DNA from 4 places in the Streptomyces sp. NPDC006197 genome. Region 1 is predicted to be linked to each of the others. Evidence: riboswitches for the same ligand, from Rfam matches in the RefSeq annotation. Region 1 holds a riboswitch; each other region holds the start of a gene.

What was found. A riboswitch is a leader RNA that binds a small molecule or an ion and turns the genes downstream of it on or off. The one in region 1 is predicted to bind cyclic di-AMP.
Positions count from the first base shown of each region.
Region 2: another riboswitch for cyclic di-AMP. It lies ahead of ABZ318_RS21090 (M23 family metallopeptidase); the one in region 1 lies ahead of ABZ318_RS09540 (transglycosylase family protein).
Region 3: another riboswitch for cyclic di-AMP. It lies ahead of ABZ318_RS05180 (C40 family peptidase); the one in region 1 lies ahead of ABZ318_RS09540 (transglycosylase family protein).
Region 4: another riboswitch for cyclic di-AMP. It lies ahead of ABZ318_RS10535 (LysM peptidoglycan-binding domain-containing protein); the one in region 1 lies ahead of ABZ318_RS09540 (transglycosylase family protein).

Region 1 covers NZ_JBEXSZ010000021.1:48,527-52,820, forward strand. The annotation lists gene ABZ318_RS09525 (DUF501 domain-containing protein) at 1-11, opposite strand, end outside; gene ABZ318_RS09530 (septum formation initiator family protein) at 34-504, opposite strand; gene eno (phosphopyruvate hydratase) at 595-1,881, opposite strand; gene ABZ318_RS09540 (transglycosylase family protein) at 2,200-2,925, opposite strand; cyclic di-AMP (ydaO/yuaA leader) riboswitch at 2,929-3,102, opposite strand; gene ABZ318_RS09545 (transglycosylase family protein) at 3,361-4,294, opposite strand, start outside.
Region 2 covers NZ_JBEXSZ010000065.1:38,629-42,922, reverse strand. The annotation lists gene ABZ318_RS21095 (GntR family transcriptional regulator) at 1-562, opposite strand, end outside; gene ABZ318_RS21090 (M23 family metallopeptidase) at 751-1,521, opposite strand; cyclic di-AMP (ydaO/yuaA leader) riboswitch at 1,534-1,699, opposite strand; gene ABZ318_RS21085 (pitrilysin family protein) at 1,900-3,297, opposite strand; gene ABZ318_RS21080 (pitrilysin family protein) at 3,294-4,294, opposite strand, start outside.
Region 3 covers NZ_JBEXSZ010000010.1:64,657-68,950, forward strand. The annotation lists gene ABZ318_RS05170 (ATP-dependent Clp protease proteolytic subunit) at 51-668, shown strand; gene ABZ318_RS05175 (hypothetical protein) at 676-981, shown strand; cyclic di-AMP (ydaO/yuaA leader) riboswitch at 1,382-1,503, shown strand; gene ABZ318_RS05180 (C40 family peptidase) at 1,507-1,983, shown strand; gene ABZ318_RS05185 (ATP-binding protein) at 2,126-2,563, opposite strand; gene ABZ318_RS05190 (8-amino-7-oxononanoate synthase) at 2,734-3,912, opposite strand; gene bioB (biotin synthase BioB) at 4,056-4,294, shown strand, end outside.
Region 4 covers NZ_JBEXSZ010000024.1:22,229-26,522, reverse strand. The annotation lists gene ABZ318_RS10545 (phosphocholine-specific phospholipase C) at 1-1,245, shown strand, start outside; gene ABZ318_RS10540 (hypothetical protein) at 1,332-1,934, opposite strand; cyclic di-AMP (ydaO/yuaA leader) riboswitch at 2,314-2,498, shown strand; gene ABZ318_RS10535 (LysM peptidoglycan-binding domain-containing protein) at 2,503-3,384, shown strand; gene ABZ318_RS10530 (phosphoribosyltransferase family protein) at 3,368-4,294, opposite strand, start outside.

The DNA.
Region 1 (4,294 bases):
GGCGTTTCCATGTCTGCCTTGCTCGTCAGGTCGTTACGGGCGGTCGGCGTGGTCGACGCCGTCCCAGAGGTTGTCGTACCAGGGGCGGTCGGCCGCGCCCTGGTCGGCGCGGGGCCGTCGCTCCGCGTCGGGGTCGTTCACGGTGAAGCCGGTCTCGCCGGGCATCACGTAGTGCAGGTGCTCGCGGGCGAGGCGGCGGACGTAGGCCGGGTCCTGGAGGCGGGCCTTCTCGTCCTTCAGCTCCTCGACCCGCCGGGCGGCCTCGTCGGCCCTGCGCTCCTGCTCGGCGATCTCGCCCTGCTGGGAGACGTAGCTCCGCATCGGGTAGGCGAGCGCCACGACGAGGGAGCAGACCACGAGGGCGAGGAAGGCCGCGCGGCCGGTGAGCCGGGAGCGGCGGGCCTGACGGCGGGTCTGGGAGCGGTAGACACGGGCGGCGGTCTGCTCGCCGAGCAGTCTGATCCGGGTCGCGGTCGAGAACCGGTCCCGGTCCTTCGCGGCCATGTCGTGTCGCCTCCCCTGTTCACGCGTACGTCCCCGCACACGGTACGGGACCGAGTACGGGGACGGACGTAACTACAGCGTCAGGCGAGGTCAGCCCTTGAAGCGCGGGAAGGCGCTGCGGCCGGCGTAGACCGCGGCGTCGTCGAGGATCTCCTCGATGCGCAGCAGCTGGTTGTACTTGGCGACGCGGTCCGAGCGGGCCGGGGCGCCGGTCTTGATCTGACCGCAGTTCACGGCGACGGCGAGGTCGGCGATGGTGACGTCCTCGGTCTCGCCGGAGCGGTGGGACATCATGCACTTGAAGCCGTTGCGCTGGGCGAGCTCGACGGCGTCGAGGGTCTCGGTCAGCGAGCCGATCTGGTTGACCTTGACCAGGAGGGCGTTCGCGGTGCCCTCCTCGATGCCGCGGGCCAGGCGCTCCGGGTTGGTGACGAAGAGGTCGTCGCCGACGATCTGGACCTTGGAGCCCAGCTTGTCGGTGAGGATCTTCCAGCCGTCCCAGTCGTCCTCGAACAGCGGGTCCTCGATGGAGACCATCGGGTACGCGGAGACGAGCTCCTCGTAGTACTCGGTCATCTCGGCGGCCGAGCGGGACTTGCCCTCGAACTCGTACGCGCCGTCCTTGTAGAACTCGGAGGCGGCGACGTCGAGCGCGAGCGCCACGTCGGTGCCCGGGGTGTAGCCGGCCTCCTTGATGGCCTCGACGATGAGGTCGAGGGCGGCGCGGTTCGACTCCAGGTTCGGGGCGAAGCCGCCCTCGTCGCCGAGGCCGGTGGAGAGGCCCTTGCGCTTCAGGACGCTCTTGAGGGTGTGGTAGATCTCCGCACCCCAGCGGAGGGCCTCGGAGAAGGACTCCGCGCCGATCGGGGCGATCATGAACTCCTGGATGTCCACGTTGGAGTCCGCGTGCGAACCGCCGTTGAGGATGTTCATCATCGGAACGGGCAGCAGGTGCGCGTTCGGGCCGCCCAGGTAGCGGAAGAGCGGGAGGTCGCTGGCCTCGGAGGCGGCGTGCGCGACGGCGAGGGAGACGCCGAGGATGGCGTTGGCGCCGAGCGAGCCCTTGTTCTCGGTCGCGTCCAGGTCGAACATGGCCTGGTCGATCAGGCGCTGCTCGGTGGCGTCGTAGCCGACGAGCTCCGGGCCGATCTGCTCGATGACGGCGAGGACGGCCTTCTCGACACCCTTGCCCTGGTAACGGTTGGGGTCACCGTCGCGGAGCTCGATGGCCTCGAAGGCACCGGTGGAGGCACCGGACGGAACGGCAGCACGGCCGGTGCTGCCGTCGTCGAGGCCGACCTCGACCTCGACCGTGGGGTTGCCTCGGGAGTCCAGGATTTCCCGGGCTACGACGACGTCGATGGACGGCACGAGCATCTCCTTCTGGGATGTGACGCTGGATGTGACGCAAGGTCGGTGCAGGGTCGCTTGGCCTTGCGACAAGAGCCTAACCGGCTCGGGGGCTCCGGCCAGCCGGGCGCCCGCCCGCTGGGACGAAAAAGGACCCAAGGGCACGCATCCCGGGACGAAGGACCCCGGATCTACTGGACAGTAACCGCTGAAACCGCCACGTTCCCCGGAAACGGGGAACCCCGGTCCGGCGCGCACGGGGGAAGGGCACGCCGGACCGGGGTGGTCACCGCGGGAGGGTCGTCGGGGCCGCGTGAGCCGCCGGACTCACGCGAGCCGCCGGACTCACTTCAGGTGGAGCTGCTGGCCCGGGTAGATGAGGTCGGCGTTCTCGACGACGTCCTTGTTCAGCTCGAAGAGCTTGGCCCAGCCGCCCTTGACGCCGTGCGCCTGGGCGATCTTGCTGAGGGTGTCGCCGGTGACGACCTTGTACTCGCCGTCGCCCTTCTTGACCTTCTCGCCGGTCGGGGTGGTGACGGTCTTGGGGGCCTTGCGCTGCTCGCTGCGGGTGGTCGGCTGCTCGGCGCGACGCTCCTGCTGCTTCGGGGCGGCCTGCTGCTTCGGGGCGGCCTGCTGCGGGGCGGCCTGCTGGGGCTCGCTCTGCTGCGGGGCGCTCTCGGCGGCGCCGCCGTCGTAGGAGGCACCGGAGAGGCCGACGCCGCAGCTCGGCCACGCGCCCTTGCCCTGGCCCGCGAGGACCTTCTCGGCGACGGCGATCTGCTGGGACTTCGACGCCAGGTCGGCGCGCGGGGCGTAGGCGGTGCCACCGAAGGCGGCCCAGGTGGAGTTGGTGAACTGCAGGCCGCCGTAGAAGCCGTTGCCGGTGTTGATGGCCCAGTTGCCGCCGGACTCGCACTGGGCGACGGTGTCCCACTCGGCGGAGGTGGCGGCCGAGGCGGTGCCCGCGGTCATCAGCGGGGCGGCGACGGCGATGCCGGTGACGCCGACGAGCGCGGCGACCTGGGTGGCCTTGGAGGGACGACGGTGTTTGCCCTTGGCGGAAAACAGCATGGGGATTCTCCTCACCGACGCCTGTGAGGTGAGCTGTCGGGTTCGGGCCGGAAAGTTGCCCGGCCGCGTGTCCTTGCACGCGGCTTCACCCCAAGCCGGTCGTCGGCCGTCTGTCTCAACGGCCGGGACCGGCACTTACCTTGGGTCCCCCACTCCTGCCTTCGGCGCTTGCGCGACGACTGTTCCCATCGGCCGACGGCAGGATTCGGCGTTTCGGTCGACGGGGCCCGCGGTGGCGAGCGGTGACGACCGTAGACACAGACCCGCCGGAAGTTCAAAGAGGCTCATCGGGGAAAAATCGCCCTTGTCCACCCTCCGGCGGGCGGTGTTTGCGCAGGTGAGAGGTGACGGAAGCAAAGTTTGCGGACGCGACACGCCAGTTGGGGCGAAGAGACCCATGTCTCACTTGCCCAGAACCGGACATAAGCCCGCGAACTAACCGGCTGCCGTTGTCGAACCCACCGTCAGGTCAAGGCTCTGACCAGGGAGGATGAGGTTCGGATCGGTGCCCACCGTCTGCCGGTTGGCGTCGTAGAGGGCGGTCCAGCCTCCGGGGAGTTCGTTCTCCTGCGCAATGCCGGACAGGCTGTCACCCGGACGCACGGTGTATTCGCCCGTAGTGTCCTGACTGTCCGTTGCGCCCGAATCCTTCGCCTCGTCAGTCGCGGGCGTGGCGTCGACCTTTTCTCCCGCCTTGTCCGCACTCGAAGCGTGTCGACCCGATTCGGGCGAGCTGTCCGTCTCGCCGGATTCCTCCGGAGCGGCCTCGCCCCGGTGCTTGCCGGTGCCGGGCGTGGCCGACGGTGCGTCAGTCTCCGGCGTGCCGGACGAATCCGGTGTACCGGGCGTAACGGACGCGTCGGGGGTGCCCGGAGTCGTCGGCGCGGCGGGCGCGGTGGACGTGGCCGGCGCGGTCGGCGTGGCGGAGGTCGCCGGAGCGGTCGGCGTGGTCGGCGCCGTGGGGGTCGCGGAGGTGGCGGACCGGTCCGTCGTCCCGGTGGTCCCCGTGGGGGCCGTCGGCGTCCCGGCGGTGCGGCCGGACTCGGGAAGGGGGCCGGTGGGCGCCGTCGGGACGACGGTCGGGCCGGGGTTCACGCCGGTGGCCCTGCCGTCGTTGGTCAGACCGGCGATCGGCGCGCAGGTGGCCCACTCGGTGCTGCCCTTGGCGAGCGCCTTCTCGGCCACCGCGATCTGCTGGGCGCGGCTGGCCAGGTCGGGGCTGGGCGCGTAGGCGAGGCCGCCGTTGCGCTCCCAGCTGTCCTGGGTGAACTGGAGGCCGCCGTACATCCCGTTGCCGAAGTTGGCGCTCCACTGGCCACCGGACTCGCACTCGGCGACCCGGTCCCAGGTGGCGGCGTCGGCGGCGGAG
Region 2 (4,294 bases), on a different contig from region 1:
CCCGCTCGGCGTCGCCGCGCGCCACTGCGTCCACGATCGCGCCGTGCTCCGCCCAGGCCTCCACCGGCTGGACGGGCTGCTCCACGACGTGCGTCCAGGCGATCTTGTGCCGCAGCTGGGTGAGCAGCGCCGTGAGGGCCGGGCTCCCGGAGGCCTGCGCCAGGGTCTCGTGGAACCAGCCTCCGAGCGAGCGCAGGTCCTCGCCCTGGCCGCGCCTGGCCCGCTCCTGCCCCAGCCTGACCAGGCCGCGCAGCACCTTGAGGTGCGCCTCGGTGCGCCGCTGCGCGGCCCGGGCGGCGCCCAGCGGTTCGAGCAGCGCCCGCATGTCGAGGAGATCGGCGGCCTCCTGCTCGGTCGGCTCCGCGACCTGGGCGCCCGCGTGACGGCGGGTGACGACGAAGCCCTCGGACTCCAGGGTGCGCAGCGCCTCGCGGACCGGGACCCGGGAGACCCCGTACCGGCGGGCGAGTTGCTCCTCGGTCAGCCGAGCACCCCACTCGAACACGCCGGAGACGATGTCGTCCCGGATCGCCGTGCATACCGAATGCGCGGGAATGCGCATGTCCGACCTCCGCCTTGGTGCGCGCGAGACAATTCGAGCGGCGCCTGTTCTGCGCCGATCTTCGACTCTATTGCAGCACGCCGGAATTTCCGATGCCCCGACGGAATCCATGGCCGTCTTCCGGTCAGCGAAAAGCCCCGGCTCAGTACGAGCCGGGGCTTTTGCGACGCGGTGCGCGGCGGGCGGGATCAGACGTTGACGCCGCGGGCGCGGAGGTACGCGATCGGGTTGATGTCCGAGCCGTACTCGGGGCTCGTGCGCGCCTCGAAGTGGAGGTGCGGCCCGGTGGAGTTGCCGGTCGAGCCCGAGATGCCTATCTGCTGGCCCGGCTCGACGGTCTGGCCGACGTAGACCCCGATGGAGGAGAGGTGCCCGTACTGGGTGTACGTGCCGTCGTTCATCCGGATGACGATGTTGTTGCCGTACGCGCCGCCCCAGCCGGCCTCGACGACGGTGCCGGAGCCGACGGAGACGACCCGGGTGCCGTAGGCGGCGTGGAAGTCGACGCCGGAGTGGCTGCCGGAGGACCAGAGCGAGCCGCCGGTCTTGTAGCCGGTGGAGACGTACGAGCCGGCGACGGGAAGCTGGAAGGAGGCCAGGCGGCGGCGCTCGGCCTCGCGGGCGGCGCGCTCGCGCTCCAGGCGGATCTCCTTGGCGCGGGCCTCGGCCTTGCGCTTCGCCTCGGCCTGGACCTTCGCCTTGGCGATGGCCTCGTCGGCCTCCTGCTCCTGGGCGGCGGCCTGGGCGTTGATCCGGTCGACGAGGGAGTCCTCGGTGATCACCTGGGTGAGACCGGTGTCCTCGACGGAGCGGTGGTCCGTGTCGGCGGCGAGCGCCGGGGAGGCGAGGGTTCCGATGACGCCGGTGGTGGCGAGCGTCGCGGCGCCGGCGATGCCCGCGCTGCGGCGCGCCATCCGGCTCGGAGCACGATGCTTCCCGGTGGCACGGGTGAACGCCATGTAAGGGCTGATCCTTTCCTTCCTTCTCGCCTACCGGGTTAGCTGACGGGTTCGGAGCAGGAAGGTCTCCTACGAGCCCCTCCGTACGAGACGAAGGCGCCCGATTCACCCCAGGGACTGCGTGCGGGTCCCCGGCTCCCCAGGCTCGCGCCTGACGGGGACTCGGCGATGACTGTCCGATGCCGCGGTTGCGGCACGTGCAACTGACGAACAGCCGCCCCGACGCTATGCGGATCGTCTTTCAATCACCAACCGGACACGACTTTTGTAAGACATGCCACAGGGCAAACGATCACCCTTGATCCCAATACGGACAAAGCGGAGGACCCCGACGAACTATGCCGTCGGGGCCCTCCCGTTGTCGCCTCGGAGCCGGAATCAGCCCGTCACGACGGTCACTTCACCGATGCCGAGCGCACGCACCGGCTCCGCGATCTGCGCCGCGTCACCGACGAGCACGGTGACGAGCCGGTCCACCGGGAAGGCGCTGACCACGGCGGCCGTCGCCTCGACGGTGCCGGTCTCGGCCAGGCGCGCGTACAACTGGGCCTGGAAGTCGTCCGGGAGGTGCTGCTCGACCTGGTCGGCGAGCGTCCCGGCGACCGAGGCGGCCGTCTCGTACTTGAGGGGCGCCACCCCGACGAGGTTCTGCACGGCGGTCTCGCGCTCCGCGTCGGTGAGGCCCTCGGCGGCGAGGGTGCGCAGCACCTTCCACAGGTCCTCGAGAGCCGGGCCCGTGTTGGGGGTGTCGACGGATCCGCTGATGGCGAGCATCGCGGCGCCGTTCCCCTCGGCGTCCGAGCGGAGCACCTGGCCGAAGGCCCGCACGCCGTACGTGTAGCCCTTCTCCTCGCGCAGGACCCGGTCCAGACGGGAGGTCAGGGTGCCGCCGAGGCAGTACGTGCCGAGGACCTGGGCCGCCCAGACGCGGTCGTGCCGGTCGGGGCCGATCCGGCCGATCAGCAGCTGCGTCTGGACGGCGCCGGGGCGGTCCACGATGACGACCCGTCCGGTGTCGTCGGCGGTGATCGGCGGCATCGGGAGGGGCTCGGCCGGCTCACCGGTCCAGGCGCCCAGCGTCTCGGCGAGGACCTTGTCGAGGTCGACCCCGGTCAGGTCGCCGACGACCACCGCGGTGGCCGTGCCCGGCCGGACGTATGCGTCGAAGAAGGCGCGGACGGCGGCGGCGTCGATCGCGGCGACGGTCTCCTCGGTGCCCTGGCGCGGCCGGGACATCCGGGACTCCGCCGGGAACAGCTCCTTGGAGAGCTGCTTGGCCGCGCGGCGCGCCGGGTTGGCCGTCTCGTGCGGGATCTCGTCGAGACGGTTGCGCACCAGGCGCTCGATCTCGGTCTCCAGGAACGCCGGGGCGATCAGGGCCTCGGCGAGCAGGCCGAGCGCCTTGGGCAGCCGGGAGACCGGGACCTCCAGGGAGACCCGTACGCCCGGGTGGTCGGCGTGCGCGTCGAGCGTGGCGCCGCAGCGCTCCAGCTCGGCCGCGAACTCCTCGGCGCTGTGCTGGTCGGTGCCCTCGGAGAGCGCGCGGGCCATGATGGTGGCGACACCGTCGAGACCGGCGGGCTCGGCGTCCAGCGGGGCCGGCAGGAAGATCTCCACGGCGACGACCTGCTGGCCGGGGCGGTGGCTGGTGAGCACGGTCAGACCGTTGTCCAGCTTCCCGCGGTCCGGGGCCGGGAAGGCCCACGGCCTGGCTGCGCCCGGCCGGGGCTGCGGATGGAAGTCCATGCTGGTCAAAGACACGGCAGCGTCGGTCACTGGTCCGCTCCCTCTTCCTCGTCGCCGTCGGCGTTCTCGCTCTGCTCGGTCGCCAGGGGCTCGTAGACGAGCACCGCGCGGTTGTCGGGACGCAGCTTGGCCGCGGCGACCGCCCGCACCTCCTCGGCGGTGACGGCCAGGACGCGGTCGACGGCGGTCAGGGCGAGCTGCGGGTCGCCGAACAGCACGGCGAACCGGCACAGTTCGTCGGCGCGACCGGCGACGGTCCCGAGCCGGTCCAGCCACTCCCGCTCCAACTGGGCCTGCGCGCGCTCCATCTCCTCGGGCGTGGGGCCCTCCTCGGCGAACCGGGCCAGCTCCTCGTCGACGGCCGCCTCGATCCGCGGGACCTCGACGCCCCCGGAGGTCTTGACGTCCAGCCAGCCCAGCGAGGGCGCCCCGGCGAGCCGCAGCAGGCCGAAGCCCGCGGCGACGGCCGTACGGTCGCGGCGGACCAGGCGGTTGTGCAGCCGGGAGGACTCCCCGCCGCCCAGGACCGTCAGGGCCAGGTCGGCGGCGTCGCACTCGCGCGTGCCGTCGTGCGGCAGCCGGTAGGCGGCCATCAGCGCACGCGCCGGGACCTCCTCCTCGACGACCTCGCGCAGCTGCTCGCCGATGACCTCGGGCAGGTCGCCGGAGCGCGGCTCGGGCTTGCCGTCGTGGGCCGGGATGGAGCCGAAGTACTTCTCGACCCACGCGAGCGTCTGCGCCGGGTCGATGTCGCCGACGACGGACAGCACCGCGTTGTTCGGGGCGTAGTACGTGCGGAAGAAGTTCCGCGCGTCCTCCAGGGTGGCCGCGTCCAGGTCGGCCATGGAGCCGATCGGCGTGTGGTGGTAGGGGTGGCCCTCCGGGTAGGCGAGGGCGGTCAGCTTCTCGAAGGCCGTGCCGTACGGCACGTTGTCGTAGCGCTGGCGGCGCTCGTTCTTGACGACGTCCCGCTGGTTCTCCATGGACTCGTCGTCCAGGGCGGCGAGCAGCGAGCCCATGCGGTCGG
Region 3 (4,294 bases), on a different contig from region 1:
CGGCCTGTACGTCCTGTACATTTTTTACAGACAGCTGGAGGTGCTCAGCCATGGACGCCCGCCATGTCCTGCCCGAGTTCACGGAGCGGACGAGCTTCGGAACCCGGACCCTCGACCCGTACTCGAAGCTCCTCGAATCCCGGATCGTCTTCCTCGGCACGCCGATCGACGAGACCTCGGCCAACGACGTCATCGCCCAGTTCCTGCACCTCGAATACGCGGCCCCGGATCAGGACATCGCGCTCTACATCAACTCCCCCGGCGGCTCGATCAGCGCCATGACCGCCATCCACGACACGATGCGGACGCTCGCCTGCGACGTGGAGACCACCTGCCTGGGGCAGGCCGTGGCCACCGCCGCCGTCCTGCTCGCCGCCGGCACCCCCGGCAAGCGGCACGTCCTCCCCGGCGCCCGGATCACCCTCCGGCAGCCGGCCATGGACGAGCCCCTCCAGGGACAGCCGAGCGACCTCGACATCCACGCCCGCGAGCTGCTCCGGCTGCGCGCCCTGACGGCCGGGATGCTCACCGAGTACACCGGGCAGAGCCGGGACCGGATCGACGCCGACCTGGACCGCCTCACCGTCCTGGACGCACCCGCGGCCGTCGCGTACGGGCTGGTGGACCACGTGATCACGAGCCGGCGCGACGCCGGCGCGGCGCGGTGAGCCGGCCGTGGTGCCCGAGCTGCCTCCGCTGCCCGCACTGACGCGGGCCGAGGGCGAGTTGATCGACGCGTACCTCGAAGTCGTCGACCTCCTGGGGAAGATCAACCCATCCAGGGGTACGCATACCTATGGGGCACTACGGGCGGCACAAGCGCTGGTGGGGCGCGCGGAGGCGCTGCGCGAGGCTCTGACGGTCATGCATATGCGGGGCGAGAGCGAGGTGCACGCGGACACCCTGGCGCGCGCCCTGCGGGTGTTGGACGGCGAGCGTCGCGCCGACCGCGTCACCGTCCCCCGCGCACGGGCGAGTTGACATTCCGGCATGTCGTGTCGAGGTCCGTACGGCCGACAAGCAGCGCAGGATCGCTCCCTCGTTCGGCGTAGTCGACGAGTCGACATATGTGCGGGGTGAGTTGCGCAACAGGTGTACGCATCTGGCGGAATGGGGCGTTCCACCGCTGGTGCGGGGCTCGTGGGCCAAACCTCCGAGGATCACGAAAGCAACCTGTCCACCCGAATGGATCAGTCGTGAGGAGCCTCACATATGGCCGTTTCAACTCGGATTTCGACCTGGGTGTAGGTCAAGATCCCTGTCGACGACAAGCCCCCGCCATCCGAGGCGGGGCGGTCCGGGCGGACGCCGAGTCCTGCCGCCGTCCCGGACGTCTGGTCGACAGGAGTGGATCGGCAGGAGTGGAGGACCCGAGCAGTACGGGACGTACGCGCTGTTTCCGCAGCGGGGCCGTCCCTTGGGGTGAAGCCGCAGCCGCGGCCGGGCATCTTCGCCAGCCCGAACCCGACAGGTCATCCTTCGCAGGCGGCTGACGAAGGGTTGCGCATGACTGCGCAGATGCACGTCCCGTCCCTGCTGTCCCGGGCCGGAGCCGTCTCGGCTCTCACCCTCGCCGCCGTCGGCGGCACGATGCTCGCACCCGGTGCGGCACCCGAGGCCCAGGCAGTGACCACCTACGCGAACAAGGCACTGAGCGTCGCCGCGTCCAAGAAGGGAGCCCCCTATCGGTACGGGAGCGCCGGACCCTCCCGGTTCGACTGCTCCGGTCTGACGCTCTACGCGTACAAGAAGGCGGGCAAGTCGCTGCCTCGCACCGCGCAGCAGCAGTACAACAAGACCCGGCACATCTCCGCGTCCAGCAGACAGAAGGGGGACCTGGTCTTCTTCCACTCCGGCGGGAGGGTCTACCACGTGGGCATCTACGCCGGCAGCGGGAAGATCTGGCACTCACCCAAGACGGGATCCTGGGTGAAGCTCGACAAGATCTGGTCGTCGAAGGTCTACTACGGCCGCGTCCGATGACGACGCCCGCCGGGCACTGACCCGGTCTCGGGCCTCGGGGGCCTGTGACCCCGCCCCGGGGGTGCGGTGGCGCCGCCGCACCCCTGCGCCGGGGAACAACCCCTAGGGGGCGTCTTGCCGACCCTGATCCGCCGGACAGGCCCTAGACGTACGAAGCGGCCGCCTGGGTCCACGGGAGCGTGATCCAGACGGTCTTGCCGCCCTCCTCGGTCGGAGTGACCGAGAGACGGCCGCCCGCCTCCGCCGCCAGGGAGCGGATGATGACCATGCCCCGGCCGTTGTCCTGCTGGACCGCCGCCGGAAGACGGCGCGGCCAGCGCGGATGGCTGTCGGTGACGCCGATGTGGAGGCGCTCCTCGCGCTCCAGGCGGACGTCGACCGTGAAGGTGGGCGACTGCCCGAAGGTGTGCAGGACGGCGTTGGTGGCCAGTTCCGAGACCATCAGGCGGATCGCGTCCGCCAGGTCGTCGGCACCGTCGAGGCCCCATCCGTCGAGGACCTCCGCGACGTACCGCCGGGCGGTGGGGACCGACGCGGGGTTGCTCGGCAGCGTGACGGATGCTTCCTGGTGGTCTGCCATGGCGACGCTGTCCCTTTCCCGCCGGGGCTTCGGCCCCGGATCGCGCTACGCGTCAGGGTCCCACCGATCGTGCCGCCCCGGCAGGCGTTCCACCAAGATATGTCCCCATCTGTCGCCCGAAGCGGTGAACTCTGCTGCCGGGGAACGTCCTTGGACCTCCCGACGGGTCGTCAGAACGCCGGGGCGGTCCGCAGGATCGTCTCCACCGCGCGCCCGATCTCCGCGTCCGTCAGATCGGCCCGGGCCGTGAGGCGCAGCCGCGAGATGCCGTCGGGGACGGACGGGGGCCGGAAACAACCGACGGCGAGGCCCTGTTCGCGGCAGTCCGCCGCCCAGCGCAGCGCCGCCTCCGGGGAGGGCGCGTGGACCGAGACGACGGCCGCGTCGGGCCGGGCGGAGGTGAGCCCGGCCTCCGTGAGCAGCCGGTGCAGCGCCCCGGCGACGGCGCGGGCCCGCTCGGCGAGGCCCGGTTCGGCCGCGATCAGGCGCAGGCTCGCGAGCGCTCCGCCCGCGGCGGCCGGGGCGAGCCCGGTGTCGAAGATGAAGGTGCGGGCCGCGTTCACCAGGTGCTCGATCACCCGGGCCGGGCCGAGGACGGCACCGCCCTGACTGCCCAGGGACTTGGAGAGGGTGAGGGTGGCGACGACGTCCTCGTCGCCCGCGAGCCCGGCCTCGTGCAGGGCGCCCCGGCCGCCGTCGCCGAGGACGCCGAAGCCGTGGGCGTCGTCGACGACCAGTCCGGCGCCGTGCGCGCGACAGGCCTCGGCGAGCCCCGGGAGCGGGGCCTTGTCGCCGTCGACGGAGAAGACGGAGTCGCTGACGACCAGGGCCCGGCGTCCCGGGTGCGCGTCCAGGGTCTTGGCGACGGCCTCGGCGTCGGTGTGGGGGACGACGGCGGTCTCGGCGCGCGCGAGGCGGCAGCCGTCCACGATCGAGGCGTGGTTGGAGGCGTCGGAGACGATCAGGGAGTCCCGGCCGCCGAGCGCGGTGAGCGCGGCGAGGTTCGCGGTGTAGCCGGAGGAGAAGACGAGGGCCGCTTCGAAGCCGCAGAACTCGGCGAGTTCGCGCTCCAGCCGGGTGTGCAGCCGGGTGGTGCCGGTGACGAGCCGCGAGCCGGTGGAGCCGGCGCCCCAGCGCCTGGCCGCCTCGGCCGCCGCCTCGGTGACCTCGGCGCGGCGGGTGAGGCCGAGGTAGTCGTTGCCCGCCAGGTCCAGGAGGTCCGACTCGGCAGCCCGGGGCCGCAGCGTCCGGACGAGACCGGCCTCGGCCCGGCGGCGCGCCTCGGCGTCGGTCCAGTCGAAGGCGGTGCGGCGCGGGTCCGCGGCCCGTGCGTCGTCGTCCCGTGGCATGCGGCGATCCTTTTGTAGGCAGCGCACAGACCCTAACCGCAGCGTGCCGAGGTCGGGATGTGGTCATCCACACACCTCGATCGGGGGCGTTTGTTCGGTTCCTCCTTGGCCCGGGGGCGGGCGGTAGGCAAGGATCTGCGGTTATGGACCTGCTGAACACGCTGGTGGAGAAGGGGCTGCGGCGCGAGCTGCCGACCCGTGAAGAAGCGCTCGCCGTGCTGGCGACCTCCGACGACGAACTGCTCGAGGTGGTGGCGGCGGCCGGCAAGGTGCGCCGTCAGTGGTTCGGGCGCCGGGTGAAGCTGAACTACCTGGTCAACCTGAAGTCCGGTCTCTGTCCCGAGGACTGCTCGTACTGCTCGCAGCGGCTCGGCTCGAAGGC
Region 4 (4,294 bases), on a different contig from region 1:
ACCGGCTCGACGCCGGACGACATCGCCGCGGCGATCCGCGCCGACGTCGTCGCGGGGACCCTGCCGCAGGTGTCGTGGGTGGTCGCGAACGAGGCCTTCTCCGAGCACCCCTACGCCCCTCCGGGGGACGGCGCCCACTTCGTCGACCTCGTCTACCGTGCGCTCGCCGCGAATCCCGAGGTCTTCGATTCCACGGTGCTGTTCCTCAACTACGACGAGAACGACGGCTTCTTCGACCACGTGCCGCCGCCGGTCGCCCCTCCGGGCACCGCGGGCGAGTACCTCGACGGCGTGCCGATCGGCCTGGGCTTCCGCGTCCCGATGATTGTCATGTCCCCGTGGACCCGGGGTGGTTGGGTGAGCTCCGAGGTCTTCGACCACACGTCGGTGCTGCGCTTCATGGAGAGCTGGACGGCAACGCTCGGCACCCCGGCCACCTGCCCCCACATCAGCGCCTGGCGGCGGAAGGTCACCGGCGATCTGACCGGGGTCTTCGACTTCGCCCACCCGGTGTACGGAGTGCCCGCCGGCCTTCCGTCCACGGCGAAGGTGATCGGGCAGGCCACCTGCGGCCCGCTGCCGAACCCGGCACCGCAGAACAACGCGCTGCCCGCCCAGGAGTCCGGCACCCGGCCGGCGCGCGCCCTGCCGTACCAGGTGAACGGCAACCTCGACCGCTTCGAGTTCGGCGCCGCGGGCAAGATCCTCGCCTGGTTCTCCATGACCAACCAGGGCGTGGAGGCCAAGCGGTCGGCGCACTTCTCGATCCACCCGCACCAGTACCGGGACACCGCCGCCTGGCAGTACACCGTCGACCCCGGCGGCACGGCCACCGACTACTTCAACATCGGCCTCGGCTCGGGGTCGGGGAAGTACGACATCTCGATGATGGGCCCGAACCGTTTCCTGCGCCGCTTCGTCGGGGACGCCTCCAAGGCGGGCAAGGCCGTCGAGGTGGCGGCCCGGTTCGCGCCCGAGGCGGGGACGGGCAAGACGGCCCTGTGGTTCAGGATGACCAACACCTCGGCCGGGCCCGTCACCTTCACGATCCGCTCGAACGCCTACCGCTCGGACGGTCCGTGGACCTATACGGTGCCGGCGAACTCCAGCCGCGAGGACTTCTTCAACGCGGTGGCGTACAACGACGGCTGGTACGACTTCACGATCCTCGCCGACATCGACGGAAGCTGGTCGCGCCGGTACACCGGACACATCGAGACCGGAGCCCCGAGCGTCAGCGGCTGACCCCCTCCCCCGCGTGCCGGGCAGCGGCCTTCCGGTCGCCGCCCGGCACCGGCGCGGCACCAGCGTGGCACCGGCGTGGCGTGGCGTCAGCGGCCGGCGTGCGCGGCGCGGCGGACCGTGGCGTCGAGGAGCGCCACGGCGTCGGCTCCGGTGCGGCCGGGGGCCCTGTTCCACGGCCCGATCAGCCCCTGCCACCCGCGCGACCGCAGTTCGGTCATGATCCAGGCGGCCGCCTCGTTCATGGTGTCGGCGCTGCCGTAGCCGAGCCGGTGGGCGGCGAGGAGGGCCCCGCAGACGCACCGGGCGCCACGCACGTCACGCAGCTTGTACGGGGCGTTCTGCCAGCCCCACTCCGTCAGCACCAGGCGCGCGTAGCCGAGGTGGACCGAGGGACGGAGCTCGGCCTGGCCGATGCGGCGCCAGGTGTGCAGCCGGTCCGGCAGCACGGCTCCGAGCCGCCCCGGGATGCGGCGCTCGGAGGGGAGCTTGGGAGGCAGGGAGGCCAGGGCGTCGGCCACGAGCCGGTCCACCGGCACGCTGAGCAGCGCCCGCCAGCCCTCCTCCGCCGGCGGCGGCTCCTGGGGGGCGGTCCAGTCCGTGACGATCCGCTGCCAGGTGGCGCTCTCGAAGAGGGCGGCCGCCTCGCGGTCGAGGGCGTCGGGGCTGAGCAGGGAGGTGGAGGGCGGCATGGGGGTGTCTCCTGAGTCGGCTCCCTCCATCCTTCAAGACGGAATGTCGGTTTCGCGGCTTTCGCCTCCACACGGAGAGTCGCCACCTCCGCGCCACCTCTCCCCTTCTCGACGAACACCCCACCATATGAATTACCATCCTATTTACCCATGAAAGGAATTAAGCAACAAATGGGACATTGCGCTTCGAGTGACACGGCTCACTCACACGGCCCGACAGTCCGGCGACCCCCTCCCCCACCCCGTACTGGGCAAGGAAGTTCAACGCCTCCCGGACGGCATCGATCTTGAATTAACCGAATTCCGTGATCCATTTCCGGATACCAGAGACACCTCCCCCTTGTTATCCGTCGCATTACTGGCCTACGGTCACCTCCATTCGAGCGGAACGCCCAATCCTGCCGCCGCTCGGTAAACCTCCCTTTTCACCCGACGGCAGGAGCGGGGGACCCACGAATACGCCGGTCCGGAATCCGGAACGGCTCGGGGTGAAGCCGCGTGCGCGCGGCCGGACATCTCCCGTCCGAACCCGACAGCTCACCCCGCAGGCGCCGGAGAGGAAACCGTCATGCCTGCTCACGGTAAGCACCGCCGCCCCCGCCGCAGCCCCGTCTCCCGAGGCCTCGCCCTGGTCGGCACGAGTGGCGCCGCACTCACCCTGCCGCTCGTCGCCCCGGCCGTCGCCGACGCCGCGCCCGTGTCCGGCGCCCCCGAGATCGCCGCCCAGTCCCTCGCCGCTCCCGCCGCGCAGACCGCCGCCAAGGCCCCCGCCGCCCCGGCCGCCGCACGCACGTACACCGTCGTGAGTGGCGACTCGCTTTCCCTGATCGCCCACAAGAAGGGAATTCAGGGAGGCTGGAAGAGCCTTTACCGTGCCAACAAGAGCGTCGTGGGTGACAACCCGTCACTCATTCGCCCCGGCCTCGAACTGACGATTCGTCGGGATTCCGTCAAGGCCGCCCCCGCGCAGGCGAAGGCGAAGAAGTCCGCCACGACCGAACGGGCGAGCCGCTCCGAGCGCCGGCCGGCCGCTCCCGCCGTCGCCACCGGTGCGGGCGCCTCCGCCGCGCAGGCCGTCGCCGCCGCACCCGCCGCCGGCCAGGCCGCCCCTGCCGCCGCCACGAACTACGCCGACAACCTCGACGGCTGGATCCGGGAGTCCCTGGCCATCATGGGCCAGCACGGCATCCCCGGCTCCTACGACGGGATCCTCCGCAACGTCATGCGCGAGTCGTCCGGAAACCCCCAGGCCATCAACCTCTGGGACTCCAACGCGGTCGCCGGCACCCCCTCCAAGGGCCTGCTCCAGGTCATCGAGCCGACCTTCCTCGCCTACCACGTGCCCGGCACCTCCATGGACCTGTTCGACCCGGTCGCCAACATCACCGCCGCCTGCAACTACGCGGCCGACCGCTACGGCTCCATCGACAACGTCAACTCGGCGTACTGATCCCCTGACGCCGGAAGTGCTCGGCGAACCAGGAGGTGGCGAGGTCCGCCACCTCCTCCAGGGCGCCCGGCTCCTCGAAGAGGTGGCCGGCGCCCCCCACCACGGCGAGCCGGTTCTCGCAGCGCAGCAGGGCCAGGGCCCGCCGGTTGAGGTCCAGGACCATCGCGTCCGCGCCGCCCACCACCAGGAGCGTCGGAGCACGCACCCGGGCCAGGTGCTCGGCCGCGAGGTCCGGCCGACCGCCCCGCGAGACGACGGCGCTCACGGGTGACGCGGGGTCGGCGGCCGCCCACAGCGCGGCGGCCGCGCCCGTGCTCGCACCGAAGTACCCGAGCGGGAGTCCCGTGCTCCCGGGCCTCCCGGCCAGCCACTCCGTGGCCCCGGCCAGCCGCCCGGCGAGGAGCCGGGTGTCGAAGACACGCTCACGGTCCTCCGCCTCCGCCTCGGTCAGCAGGTCGAAGAGGAGGGTCCCGAGGCCCGCCCGGTTGAGCACCCCCGCGACCGCCCGGTTCCGGGGGCTGTGGCGGCTGCTGCCACTGCCGTGGGCGAACAGGACGATGCCGTCGGCGCCCTCGGGCACCGCGAGCCGCCCGACGAGGGTGACGCCGGAGACCGGGATCCGCACGTCCGTGCCCTGCGCGTCGGGGTTCCGCGCGGCTTTGCTCCGGTCCAGGCAGGCGATGACCTCGGCGTCCGGTGTCTGCGAGAAGTCCTGGTAGAACTGCCCGATCGCGAAGAAGAGGTCCGGCGTGTGCACGCTGACGGCCTCGTCGGCATCGTCGCCGACGCGGGCCGTCCAGCCCCGTGGCGCCACCGGGACGGCGAGGACGATCCGGGCGGCGCCCCGGGCCCGGACCACCCGGCAGGCCGCCAGCGCCGTGGCCCCCGTCGCCAGCCCGTCGTCGACCAC